Regions from separate parts of the Microbacterium cucumeris genome, predicted to be linked through region 1. Evidence: riboswitches for the same ligand, from Rfam matches in the RefSeq annotation. Region 1 holds a riboswitch; the other holds the start of a gene.

Evidence for each region. A riboswitch is a leader RNA that binds a small molecule or an ion and turns the genes downstream of it on or off. The one in region 1 is predicted to bind thiamine pyrophosphate.
Region 2: linked by a shared signal. The riboswitch ahead of thiM (hydroxyethylthiazole kinase) and the one ahead of AC3RXZ_RS12655 (ECF transporter S component) in region 1 are both predicted to bind thiamine pyrophosphate.

The regions. Positions count from the first base shown of each region.
Region 1 covers NZ_JBYRIZ020000004.1:209,069-214,976, forward strand. The annotation lists gene AC3RXZ_RS12645 (ABC transporter ATP-binding protein) at 1-729, shown strand, start outside; gene AC3RXZ_RS12650 (D-alanyl-D-alanine carboxypeptidase family protein) at 786-2,711, opposite strand; TPP riboswitch at 2,772-2,881, shown strand; gene AC3RXZ_RS12655 (ECF transporter S component) at 2,874-3,527, shown strand; gene AC3RXZ_RS12660 (ABC transporter ATP-binding protein) at 3,535-4,992, shown strand; gene AC3RXZ_RS12665 (energy-coupling factor transporter transmembrane component T family protein) at 4,989-5,786, shown strand; gene AC3RXZ_RS12670 (aminoglycoside 3'-phosphotransferase) at 5,788-5,908, opposite strand, start outside.
Region 2 covers NZ_JBYRIZ020000002.1:524,782-530,689, forward strand. The annotation lists gene pheT (phenylalanine--tRNA ligase subunit beta) at 1-654, shown strand, start outside; gene AC3RXZ_RS09100 (glycoside hydrolase family 3 N-terminal domain-containing protein) at 792-1,964, shown strand; gene AC3RXZ_RS09105 (ribonuclease FAU-1 family protein) at 2,025-2,732, shown strand; TPP riboswitch at 2,756-2,849, shown strand; gene thiM (hydroxyethylthiazole kinase) at 2,839-3,681, shown strand; gene AC3RXZ_RS09115 (bifunctional hydroxymethylpyrimidine kinase/phosphomethylpyrimidine kinase) at 3,678-5,825, shown strand; gene AC3RXZ_RS09120 (NAD-dependent epimerase/dehydratase family protein) at 5,871-5,908, shown strand, end outside.

The sequences.
Region 1 (5,908 bases):
GGTGCGGGAAAGACGACCCTCGTCAACCTCATCATGCGCTTCTACGAGCTGAACTCGGGACGCATCCTGCTGGACGGACAGGACATCGCGCACCTCACCCGTTCCGATCTGCGTTCGCGCACCGGCATGGTGCTGCAGGATCCGTGGCTGTTCGCCGGGTCGATCCTGGAGAACATCCGGTACGGCCGGGCGACGGCGACGGACGAGGAAGTGCTGGCGGCGGCGAAGGCCACCTACGTGGACCGCTTCGTGCACGCGCTGCCGGACGGTTACGAGACGGTCCTCGACGAGGACGCCTCGAACGTGTCGGCCGGTGAGCGCCAGCTGATCACCATCGCCAGGGCGTTCGTGTCGCAGCCGTCGATCCTCATCCTGGACGAGGCGACGAGCGCGGTCGACACCCGTACCGAGCTGCTGCTGCAGCACGCGATGGCGGCCCTCCGCCAGGGCCGGACCTCGTTCGTGATCGCGCACCGCCTGTCGACGATCCGCGATGCCGACCTCATCCTCGTGATGGAGCACGGCGACATCGTCGAGAAGGGCACGCACGACGAGCTCATCGCGGCGCAGGGCGCGTACTGGCGGCTGTACCAGTCGCAGTTCGAGCAGGCCGCGACCGACATCGACGCCGAGGAGGCGATGACCGCGTCCACTCCCGTGGTCGTCACCGGCGAGGCGGAGGATGCCGCGGAGGGCGAGCCCGTCGAATCCGAGTCCGAACAGGCCTGACCGCAGTCCGAAGAGGCCGCCACCCGGAGGGGTGGCGGCCTCTTCGCGTAAGGCGATCAGTCGGTGATGCCGAACAGCTCGAACGGGTGCGTGAGCCGCCACCACGCGCTCGGCGGCTCGATCTCCTCGGCGAGGACGACCGGCACCTCGACCGAGTCCAGCGGTCCCGTGACCGTCAGGGTGCCGACTGCGTCATCCGCCTCGGTGGCATCGCCGAGGTCGAACACGACCTCGGCGGTCGGCGCGGCCGAGTTCCACAGCACGACGGCCGCGTCGGCATCCGTCACGACGTCCGCACTCGCTCCCCACGGGGTGCTCACCTCGCCGACGACGGTCTCGGCGGCGACAGCGGGGCCCTGCGCCTGCAGCGCCGCCTCCACCTGCGCGTACAGCGCCCGGCTCGCCTCCAGACGCTCGTCGTCGCCGTCCTGACCGAGCACCGAGGCGTACAGGCGCACCGTGGTGTCGCCGACTGTGACGTCCTTGCCGCTGAGCAGGTTGTAGTCCCCGTCCAGCGATCCGGTCTTCACGCCGACGAATCCCGGCTCTCCGAGAAGCCCGTTCGAGTTCGTCACGAGACCCGCGCCGGGGAGCTCCACCGAGGCCGTTCCGACGATCTCCGCGAACACCGGATTCGCCATGGCGATCGACGCGAGCTTCGTCAGTGATGCGGGGGAGGCGACGTTCCCCTCGTTGCGGCCGGACGGCGTCACGATCGTGATGTCGCTGAGCCCCCGCGCGGCGAGCCACTGCTCGGCGGCGTCGGCGAAGGCGCTGTCCGATCCCCAGATCTCGTCCGAGAGCCGGTCGATGTAGTTGTTCGCCGACCCGAGCAGAACGCCCTGCAGCATCTGGTACTCCGTGAGCGTCCCGTCGACCGGAACGTCCAGCGCGGACTGGTCGTCGCGGCGGTACGACCAGTAGTCGAGCGTGTCTCCGTAGTCGAACGCGTACTCCGGCCCCTGCTCGCCCGGCTTCAGCGGTCGCTCCTCCAGCACCAGCATGACCGAGACGACCTTCGTCACGCTCGCGATCGGTGCCCGATCTCCGGTGGACGACGCCGTCCCGATGCCGTCCACGCTGATCGCGGCACTGCCGTCGGCGGGCCAGGTCACCGCGGCGGCCTCGGCCGCGACCGGTTCCACCGCGACGGCCTCGACCGTCGGCGGGAGCTCATGAAGCGGCCACAGCAGCGCCGTGGCGGAATAGGCGACGGCGAGCGCGACCAGGGTCCCCAGCGGAACCAGAATGCCCGGGCGCAGGATGCCGCGCCGCGGGGCGCCCACCAGGAGGTCGGGCCCGTCGTCGCGGTCGGTCGACGTGTCGATCGCAGCGGCCCCGCTCGCCGCGGCCACCGCGAGCGGATCGACCCAGAGCAGCGCGGTCGCGGGAGAGTTCTCGTCCGCCCAGGCGGCGGGACGCTCCATCGCGGTGTCCGCGGCCAGGAGAGCGGCGACCTCCGCGGTGTCGTCGTCGCGGGCGTCCGCGTCGGTCTCGGCCGCGCCGCCTGCTTCCGCGTCGGAGACGATCACGGTCGCGGGTGTCTCGCCGGTCTCGGGATCGGACACGATGGCGGTCGCGGGTGCCTCGCTGGTCGCGGCGTCGGAATCCTGCGTCACGTCGATCGGAACCTCGATGCCGGTGCCGGGCCCTGCATCCGACGCGATCGCGGTCTCCGCATCCGTCGTGACGTCACTGCCGGCCTCGGACAGGACCCGGACATCGCCAGCCGGCGCCGCGACGGTCGCGGCATCCGCCGTCGAATCGGTCGCGGCGTCGTCATCGGTCAGGACCGCGGTCTCGGGATCCGGAACAGCGTCGGACCCGACGTCCGCGGCATCGCCCGCAGCCTGCTCGGACGCGGCCTCGGGTTCCGCGGATGCGCCGCTCGAACCGGTCGCCGCCCCGTCCACGATCATGCGCCGACGACGCTCCCGGCGCGTCAGGGCGCCGCCGCCGTCGGTCTGCTCGTCGAGGGTCACCCGCATACGCTACCGAATCCGCATGTGACTCCCCCGTATTGGCATCGGAGTAAGATCGTGCTCACAACCCACGGGAGTCCGGCGAGCCGGGCTGAGAGGAAGCGATCCGCGCTTCGACCGTCGAACCTGATCCGGATCATGCCGGCGCAGGGAGGAGAACAGATGAGTACGTCCACGCCCGCACCCGCTTCGAACGAAGCATCCGTCGCAGCATCCGCCGGTGCGCATCCCTGGCGCTGGCGCGTCGTCGACATCGTCGTCGCCGCCGTCCTGGGGGTCGCGCTCGGCCTGGTGTTCTGGGGCTGGAACACGATCGGCTACGCCTGGTTCGGCGCCGCCGACGCGCTCACCCCCGGTCTCGGCGGGATCGCCGTGGGCATCTGGCTGCTCGGCGGCGTCGTCGGCGGGCTCGTCATCCGCAAGCCCGGAGCGGCCCTCGTCGTCGAGCTCGTCGCGGCCATCGTCTCGATGATGATCGGCAACGTGTGGGGCGTCTCGACCGTGCTCTCCGGCCTGGTGCAGGGCCTGGGTGCCGAGCTCGTCTTCGCGCTGTTCCTCTACCGTCGCTTCGGCATCGTCGTCGCCATGCTCGCCGGGGCGGGCGCGGGGGCCGCGGCCTGGATCTTCGAGCTCTTCTACGGCAGCTCGCCGAACATCCTGAAGTCGCTCGAGTTCAACACCATCTACCTCACCACCGTCGTGATCTCGGGCGCGATCCTGGCCGGCATCGTCGGTTGGCTGCTCGTGCGCGCTCTGGCCGTGACCGGTGCACTGAACCGCTTCGCGGCCGGGCGAGAGCTCGTCCGCGAAGTCTGAGGGCGGGATGAGTGCCGCCCGGCCGGCTCGGGTGCAGGCCACGGGCTGGGGATGGCGATACGCCGGCCGCAGGCTTCCGGCCGTGAGCGACGTCTCCTTCACGATCGAGCCGGGGGAGCGCGTGCTGCTGCTCGGCGCGTCCGGGGCGGGCAAGTCGACGCTGCTGGCCGGGATCGCCGGCGTCCTCGGCGACGCGGATGAGGGTGTGCGCACCGGGACCCTGCTGATCGACGGCGCCGCGCCGGAGTCCTCGCGCGGTCGAACCGGTCTGGTCCTGCAGGATCCGGATGCCGGGATCGTGCTGTCCACCGTGGCCGACGACGTCGCCTTCGGCTGCGAGAACCTCGGCGTTCCGGCATCCGAGATCCCCGGGCGCGTGTCGGAGGCGCTCGCCGCCGCCGGTCTCGATGTGCCGCTCGGCCGTCCGACCAAGGCGCTCTCGGGCGGACAGAAGCAGCGCCTGGTCCTCGCCGGTGCTCTCGCCATGCGCCCCGGCCTCCTGCTGCTGGACGAGCCGACCGCCAATCTGGACCCCGTCGGCGTGCAGGAGGTGCGAGCGAGCGTCGAGCGGGCCGTGGACGAGACCGGCGCCACCCTCGTCGTCGTCGAGCATCGCACGCCGGTCTGGGTCGACCTCATGACACGCGTGATCGTCCTCGCCGCCGACGGCGGGCTGCTGGCCGACGGCGCCCCCGCCCGCGTCTTCGCCGAGCACGGCCCGGCGCTCGCCGACGCGGGCGTGTGGGTGCCGGATGCCGGGATCGAGCTGCCCGCCCTGCCGGACGCCACCGGCGACGCCGTGCTGTCGGCGTCCGAGCTCACGATCGCGCGGGACGCGCGCAGCCCCGTCCAGAGCGGGCTGGACGTGCGCGTTCCTCGGGGAGCCGCGACCGTCGTCACGGGGGCGAACGGTGCGGGCAAGTCCACTCTCGCCCTCACCCTCGCCGGACTCATCCCCGAGCGGGACGGCGAAGTGCTCGCCGCGGAGGATCTGGCAGGACGTCGCGGGCGGCGACCCTTCCGGTGGTCCTCCCGCGAGCTCCTCACCCGCATCGGCACCGTCTTCCAGGAGCCTGAGCATCAGTTCCTCACGCAGACCCTGCGGGACGAGCTGGCGGTGGGCCCGAAGGCGCTGGGCTGGGATCGCGCGCGGACGGACGCCGTCGTCGACGCACTGCTCGAACGACTGGACCTCGCGCCCCTCGCCCTGGCGAACCCGTTCACGCTGTCCGGCGGCCAGAAGCGCCGGCTGTCCGTCGCGACGGTGCTCGCGGCATCCCCGGCGGTCATCGTCCTGGATGAGCCGACCTTCGGGCAGGACCGGAAGGGATGGATATCCCTCGTGTCCCTGCTGCAGGAGGAGATCGCCCGCGGGCGCTCGATCATCGCCGTCACGCACGACGAGGGTGTGACACAGCATCTCGGCGGGCACCGCATCGAGCTGGAGAGGCGGGTGGCCGCATGACCGGCACACTGCACGCGCTCCGCGCAGAGACCCGGGAGTCCCTCTGGCTGGACGGAGTGAACCCGGTGACGAAGCTCCTCCTCGCCCTCGTGCTGTCGGTGCCGCTGTTCGCCTCGATCGACGTGACCAGCGCGCTCGTGGCGATCGCCCTGCAGCTGCTGTGCCTGCCGCTGACCGGTCTGAGCCTCGGCACCGTCCTCCGGCGCCTGCTGCCCATCGCGATCTTCGCTCCGATCGCCGGGGTCAGTATGCTGCTGTACGCCGAACCCGCAGGCCGCGTCTACTGGACCTTCGGATTCGCGACCATCAGCGACGACTCGATCGCGCTGGCGGTCGCCGTGAGCCTGCGCGTGCTGGCGCTCGGCCTTCCGACCATCCTGCTCTTCGGTCGCACGGACCCGACCGAGCTCGCCGACGCGCTCTCGCAGGTCGCCCGGCTGCCCAGCCGGTTCGTGCTCGGCATCCTGGCGGGGACCCGCATGCTGGGACTGTTCCTCGACGACTGGCGCACGATGGCACTCGCCCGGAGGGCGCGCGGCGTCGGCGACGCCGGGGCCCTGCGGCGGTTCTTCTCGATGGCGTTCGTGCTGCTCGTGTTCGCGGTGCGCCGCGGGACCAAGCTCGCCATGGCGATGGAGGCGCGCGGCTTCGGCTCCGGCATCCCGCGCACGTGGGCGCGCCCCTCGCGCCTGCACGGTCGGGATGCCGTGGCGCTCGTGGGTGGGCTGGCGATCATGGCACTGGCGATCGCCGCCGCGATCGCCGTCGGCAGCTTCCGCTTCGTGTGGAGCTGACTCAGCTCGCGTTCCACAGGTCGCGGTAGTAGGCGAGCCGTTCGCGGTCCGGCTCGACGCCGTAGGCGGCGATGAGGGCGTCCTCCCACCCGGGACCCACGTTCCATTCGGTGCTCATCGAG
Region 2 (5,908 bases), on a different contig from region 1:
GCGGCGCTCAACGCCTCGATCCCGCCGCAGCGCCGCCATGTCGCAGCGCTGTTCACGGGCAACGTGACGCCGCGCCAGCCGGGCCGCGCCGCCGAGCCGTACGGTCTGAGCGAGGCGCTGGATGCCGTGAAGGTCATCGCGGCAGCCGCGGGCGTCGAGATCGATGTCGTCCAAGGGCAGCGCGCAGCGCTTCACCCGGGGCGCACCGGCGTACTGAGCGTGCGCGGAGCCGAGGTCGGCTACGTCGGCGAGCTGCACCCGGACGTGGCATCCGACGCGGACCTGCCAGGCCGCGCGGTCGTGCTCGAGCTGGATCTCGACGGCATCCTGGAGCTCGCCGGTCACCGGGTCGTCGCGGAGAGCCTGTCGACGTTCCCCGCCGCCACCCAGGACGTGTCGCTCGTCGTTCCCGAGGCGCTCGCCGCCGGGGACCTGCGCGAGACCCTCGTGGAGGGCGCCGGCGATCTGCTGGAATCCCTCCGGCTGGTGGACGACTACCGCGGTGAGGGCTTGCCGGACGGGACGAAGAGCCTCACGTTCGCGCTGCGCTTCCGTGCTCCCGACCGCACGCTCACCGCCGCCGAGGCCACGGAGGCGAAGCTCGCCGGCGTCGCGCTGGCCGGCGAACGGTTCGGCGCGACGCTGCGGGAGTGAACTCCTTGCGGTTCTGCGGACCGCGCTGCTGATTCCCGCCGACGCGGCCGATTCATCTGCCGCGGATGCTGAGAAGAGCAGCGCGGTCGCGTCGAGCTCCCGCCCATCGCTCAGCCGGAGGCGGGCAGGATGGAAGCATGACGATCTCCCGCGCGACCCGCAAGCGCCTGAGGGCGGCCGTCGTCGTCGTGGCGCTCAGCGCCGGTCTCAGCGGCTGCGCGCCGGACACGACGCCCGTCGCGGAGAGCACCACGACGCGACCGACGACGCAGCCGTCGGCCACGCCGGAACCGGCCCCGATGACCGCGCTCGAGAAGGCGGCCGAGCGGGTCGCGGACATGCCCGCGCGCGAGCAGGCGGCGCTCGTGGTCATGGGATACGCCGGGGGCACCGACCCGGCCGCCCTGTCCGCCTACGTCGCGAGCGGCCCCGACGGGCTGATCCTGATGGGCGACAACGTCCCGGGCGCACCGGAGCAGCTGCGCGCGCTCACCGACTCCGTGCATTCCGCCTCGGACGACGCGCTCATCGCGACCGATCAGGAGGGCGGTGTGGTGGCGCGGGTTCCCTGGGACGAGCTTCCGTCCGCGTCGGCCCTGAAGGATGCGCCGCCCGCGGAGGCGCGGGCGGCGTTCGCCTCCCGAGCGCGGATGCTGGCGCAGGCCGGGATCGACGTCAACTTCGGTGTCGTGGCCGATGTCCCGAGATCCGAGGGCTCGTTCATCCACGGGCGCTCGTACGGAACCGACCCACAGTCGGTCGCCGATCGGGTCGCGGCGATCGTCGCGGCCGAGCGCGGGTACGTCGCCACCACACTCAAGCACTTCCCCGGCCACGGCGCTGCCGAAGGCGACTCGCATCGCGCCATCCCCACCACGGCGATGAGCCTGGACGACTGGCGCACGCACGACGCGATCCCGTTCGCCGCCGGCATCGACGCCGGGGCGGAGCTGGTGATGACGGGCCACCTGCGCTACACGAGCGTGTCCGACCTGCCGGCATCGCTGTCGCCGGAGTGGTACGCGATTCTGCGCGACGACCTCGGTTTCGAGGGCGTCGCCGTGACGGACGATCTCGGAATGCTGCTGTCCTCCGGCGACCCGGCCTACGCCGACCCGGTCGCGAACGCGGTGGCCGCGATCGAGGCCGGCGCCGACCTGGTCCTCACGATCGCCGGCTCCACGCCCGACACGGCCACCCGCATCATCGAGGCCGTGACGGCGCGGGCGGAGTCCGACCCGGAGTTCGCGGAGCGTCTGTCGGAGGCTGCGACACGGGTGGCGGAGCTGGTCGCGGCGACGCGTCCCTGAGCCGAGCTGCGCCAGGATGGGGGGCATGACAGCCGACCTTCTCGAGCGAGAGCGCGCCCAGTGACCGGCGTCGTCCTGCGGCCCACCGCCCTGACCGCCCCCGCAGGCGCGCGGGACCTCGGCATCCCGCCCTTCCTCGCTCCCGGCGCGCAGATCGACTGGCACTACCGCAAGCCGCGCTGGCAGCACGGGGACGCGTCGAACATCGCCCCGATGCGCGTCGTGCGCGACGACGAACGAGGCCTCGTCGCGTGGCTGGCGGTGGGAACGAGGCTCGAAGGCATGGGCGCCCCGGACGGCCGTCGCATCCGCACGGTTCCGCTCGACCAGCGCTGGCGCGTGCCGCGCACCCGCATCGTCGAGGACTGGTGGGGCAACGGCATCCTGCGGATCGCACCGGCCGACCTGCCGTGGTCGGTCTGGCTCTTCTGGGAGGAGGCGGGAGGCTCCGAGTGGACCTTCGGCGGGTGGTACGTCAATCTCGAGAACGCGCACCAGCGCACGGATCGGGCGACGTACTCGTCCGATCACGTGCTGGACGTGTGGATCACGGCTGACGGCGCGATCCACATGAAGGACGAGGACGAGCTCGTCGCGGCCGTCGAGCAGGGACGCATCGCACCGGAGGAGGCCGCCCTGATCGAGGTTCACGCCGCGGCCGCCATCGCGTCCTTCCACGCGGGGCACTGGGCGTTCGCGCCGGAGTGGGTGCGCTGGCGGCCTGAGCCGTCCTGGACGGTCGCCGAACTGGCGGACCTGCCGTCCTGAACGACCGCTTCGCTAGACTGCGAGGCAGTGACACGGGGTGCCGCATCCGCGGCTGAGAACACACCCGTCGAACCTGATCTAGTTCGTACTAGCGAAGGGATGTCGCGTGAGCGATCGCCTCTGCCCACCGTCCGAAGCCGACCTCGTCACGGAGGCCGGCGCTCTCCTCGATGCGCTGCGCGCGGCGCCACCGCTCACGCACTGCATCACGAACGCAGTGGTGACGGGGTTCACCGCGAACGCGCTGCTGGCACTCGGCGCTGCGCCGGCGATGGTCGACATCGTCGGCGAGTCCAGGATGTTCGCATCCGTCGCCTCGGGAGTGCTGGTCAACCTCGGCACGCCGACGCCCGAGCAGCGCGACGCCGCGCGCGAGGCCGTCGGCGGCGCCGTGGATGCCGGCACGCCCTGGGTGCTCGACCCCGTCGCGATCGGCGTGCTGCCGGTGCGCACCGCTCTCGCCCGAGAGCTCGCCGAGCAGAATCCCACAGCGATCCGCGGCAACGCGTCGGAGATCCTGGCACTCGCGGGTCACTCCGTCGGCGGCCGCGGTGTGGATGCGATCGACAGCACGGATGCCGCGGCCGACGCCGCATTCGCGCTCGCCGAACGCCACGGCGGCGTCGTCGCGGTCTCCGGACCGGTCGACCTCATCACGGACGGCGCGCGCGTCCTGCGCATCGCGAACGGACACGAGCTGCTCACCAAGGTGACCGGCGGCGGATGCGCACTCGGCGCGGTGATGGCGGCATTCCTCGGGACGGCGCGCACCGGCGATCCGTTGGTGACGGTCGCGGCGGCGAGTCTGGTGTACACGGTCGCGGCGGAGAACGCCGCGCGTGCCTCACGGGGGCCGGGGAGCTTCGCGGTCGCACTGCTCGACGCGCTCGCGGCTGTACGGCCGGACGACGTGGCTGCTGCCGCACGTGTCGAAGGCGCCGTCCGATGACCCCGGACCTCTCGCTGTATCTCGTCACCGACACGTCGCTCTGCGGCCGTCGCGGCGTCATCGAGACCGTCCGTCAGGCCGTCGCCGGAGGCGTGCGCGTCGTGCAGCTGCGAGACAAGACGGCGACGGACGCCGAGACGACGGCGCAGCTCGTCGAGTTGTCCCGTGTCATCGACGGACGCGCCCTGCTCGTGGTGAACGACCGGGTGGAGGCCGCGCTCGCGGCGCGGGCGGCGGGAGCGCGCATCGATGGCGTGCATCTGGGGCAGGGAGACGTGTCCGTCCTCCGCGCCCGCGAGGCGCTCGGACCTGAGGCGCTGATCGGGCTCACCGCCCACAGTCCCGAGCACCTCGATGCCGTCCTGGCCCTGCCGGAGGGGACCGTGGACTACCTCGGCGTCGGTGTGATCCGCCCGACCACGACCAAACCGGATCACCCGCCGGCACTGGGCATCGAGGGGTTCCGGTCCTTCGCGCTGGCGAGCCCGCTGCCCTGCGTCGCGATCGGCGGGGTGAGCATCGAGGACACCGAGCGGCTGCGGGATGCCGGAGCAGCCGGCCTCGCAGTCGTCTCTGCGCTGTGCGCAGCCGAGGATCCGCGGACCGCGGCAGCGGAGTTCGTGCGGCGCTGGCGCGCCGCCGGTGTGCCGCGGGTCCTGAGCATCGCGGGCAGCGACCCGTCCGGCGGCGCCGGCGTCCAGGCCGATCTCAAGTCCATCGCCGCGAACGGGGGATACGGGATGGCCGTGCTCACGGCTCTCACCGCGCAGAACACCCGTGGCGTCCGCGGCGTCCACGTCCCGCCGGTCGCCTTCCTGCGCGAGCAGCTCGACGCGGTCTCCGACGACATCATGGTGGATGCCGTGAAGATCGGGATGCTCGCGAACGCCGAGGTCATCAGCGCGGTGACCGGGTGGCTCCGGGAGGTCCGTCCGCCGATCGTCGTCGTGGACCCCGTGATGGTCTCCACCAGCGGCGATCGTCTTCTCGACCGCGAGGCGGAGCAGGGACTCGAGGACCTGCTGCGGCATGCCGATGTCGTGACTCCCAATCTCGCCGAGCTCGCGGTGCTCGCGGGCCGGTCGATCGACGGCTGGGACGACGCGCTCGCCGCAGCCGATGCTGTGTCCGCGCGGATCGGGGCCGCCGTACTCGTGAAAGGCGGACACCTCGACGGCGACGACGCACCCGACGCGCTCATCGACGCGGCACGTGACGTACGGGCGGAGTTCCGTGGAACACGCATCGCCACGGTCAATACACACGGAACGGGCTGTTCGCTGTCCTCGGCGCTCGCGACGCGTCTCGCACGCGGCGAGCACCCCGTCGACGCTGTCTCCGCGTCGCGCCGCTGGCTCCGCGAATCACTCCGCGCGAGCGGCGAACTCGGCGTCGGAGGCGGCCACGGACCGCTTCATCACTTCGCCGGGTCCTGGAGCCGCGGGGGCACGGACACCGCACCGGAGGCCGCCGAGATCGAGAGCGACTGGTGGGAGAGCATTCGCGGCATCCGCCGGAGCATCGACGACGCGGCCTTCGTCCGAGGCCTCGCCGCAGGGACACTCGATCGCGGGCGGTTCCTGTCCTACCTGGCGCAGGACGCACTGTATCTCCGGGAATACGCGCGGGTCCTCGCCGAGGCGGCAAGGCTGGCCCCGACGCCCATGGAGCAGGCGTTCTGGGCGGACTCCGCGCGCGGATCGATCGTCGGCGAACTGGAACTGCACGCGTCGTGGTTGACGCCCGAGAGCGGCATCGGACGTGAGACGTTCGCGGCGGAGCCCTCCGAGGTCACGACCTCCTACCTCGATCACCTGCGTTCGACGGCGTTCGGCGGCGAGTACGGCGAGCTGATCGCCGCGATCCTGCCGTGCTTCTGGCTCTATACCGATCTGGGACGCCGCCTGCATGCGGGGGAGTTCGGTGAGCGCGCCCGTGACCCGGAGCATCCCTACGCCTCCTGGCTCGCGACCTATGCAGACCCCGCGTTCGAGGTCGCCACGACCCAGGCGATCGACTACGTGACGCGGGTCGCATCGGCCTCGGACGTCGACGGTCGCGAGAGGATGTTCCGCGCCTTCGCGCGCTCCAGTGAGCTGGAGCTCGCCTTCTTCGCGGCTCCCATGGGCGTCGATCCGCTCTGAGCGGAAGCCCTTCCTCCGACGCGGTCGACCTGGTGACATGGACGCATGACCGACGTTCTGATCCTGGGCGGGACCGGCTGGCT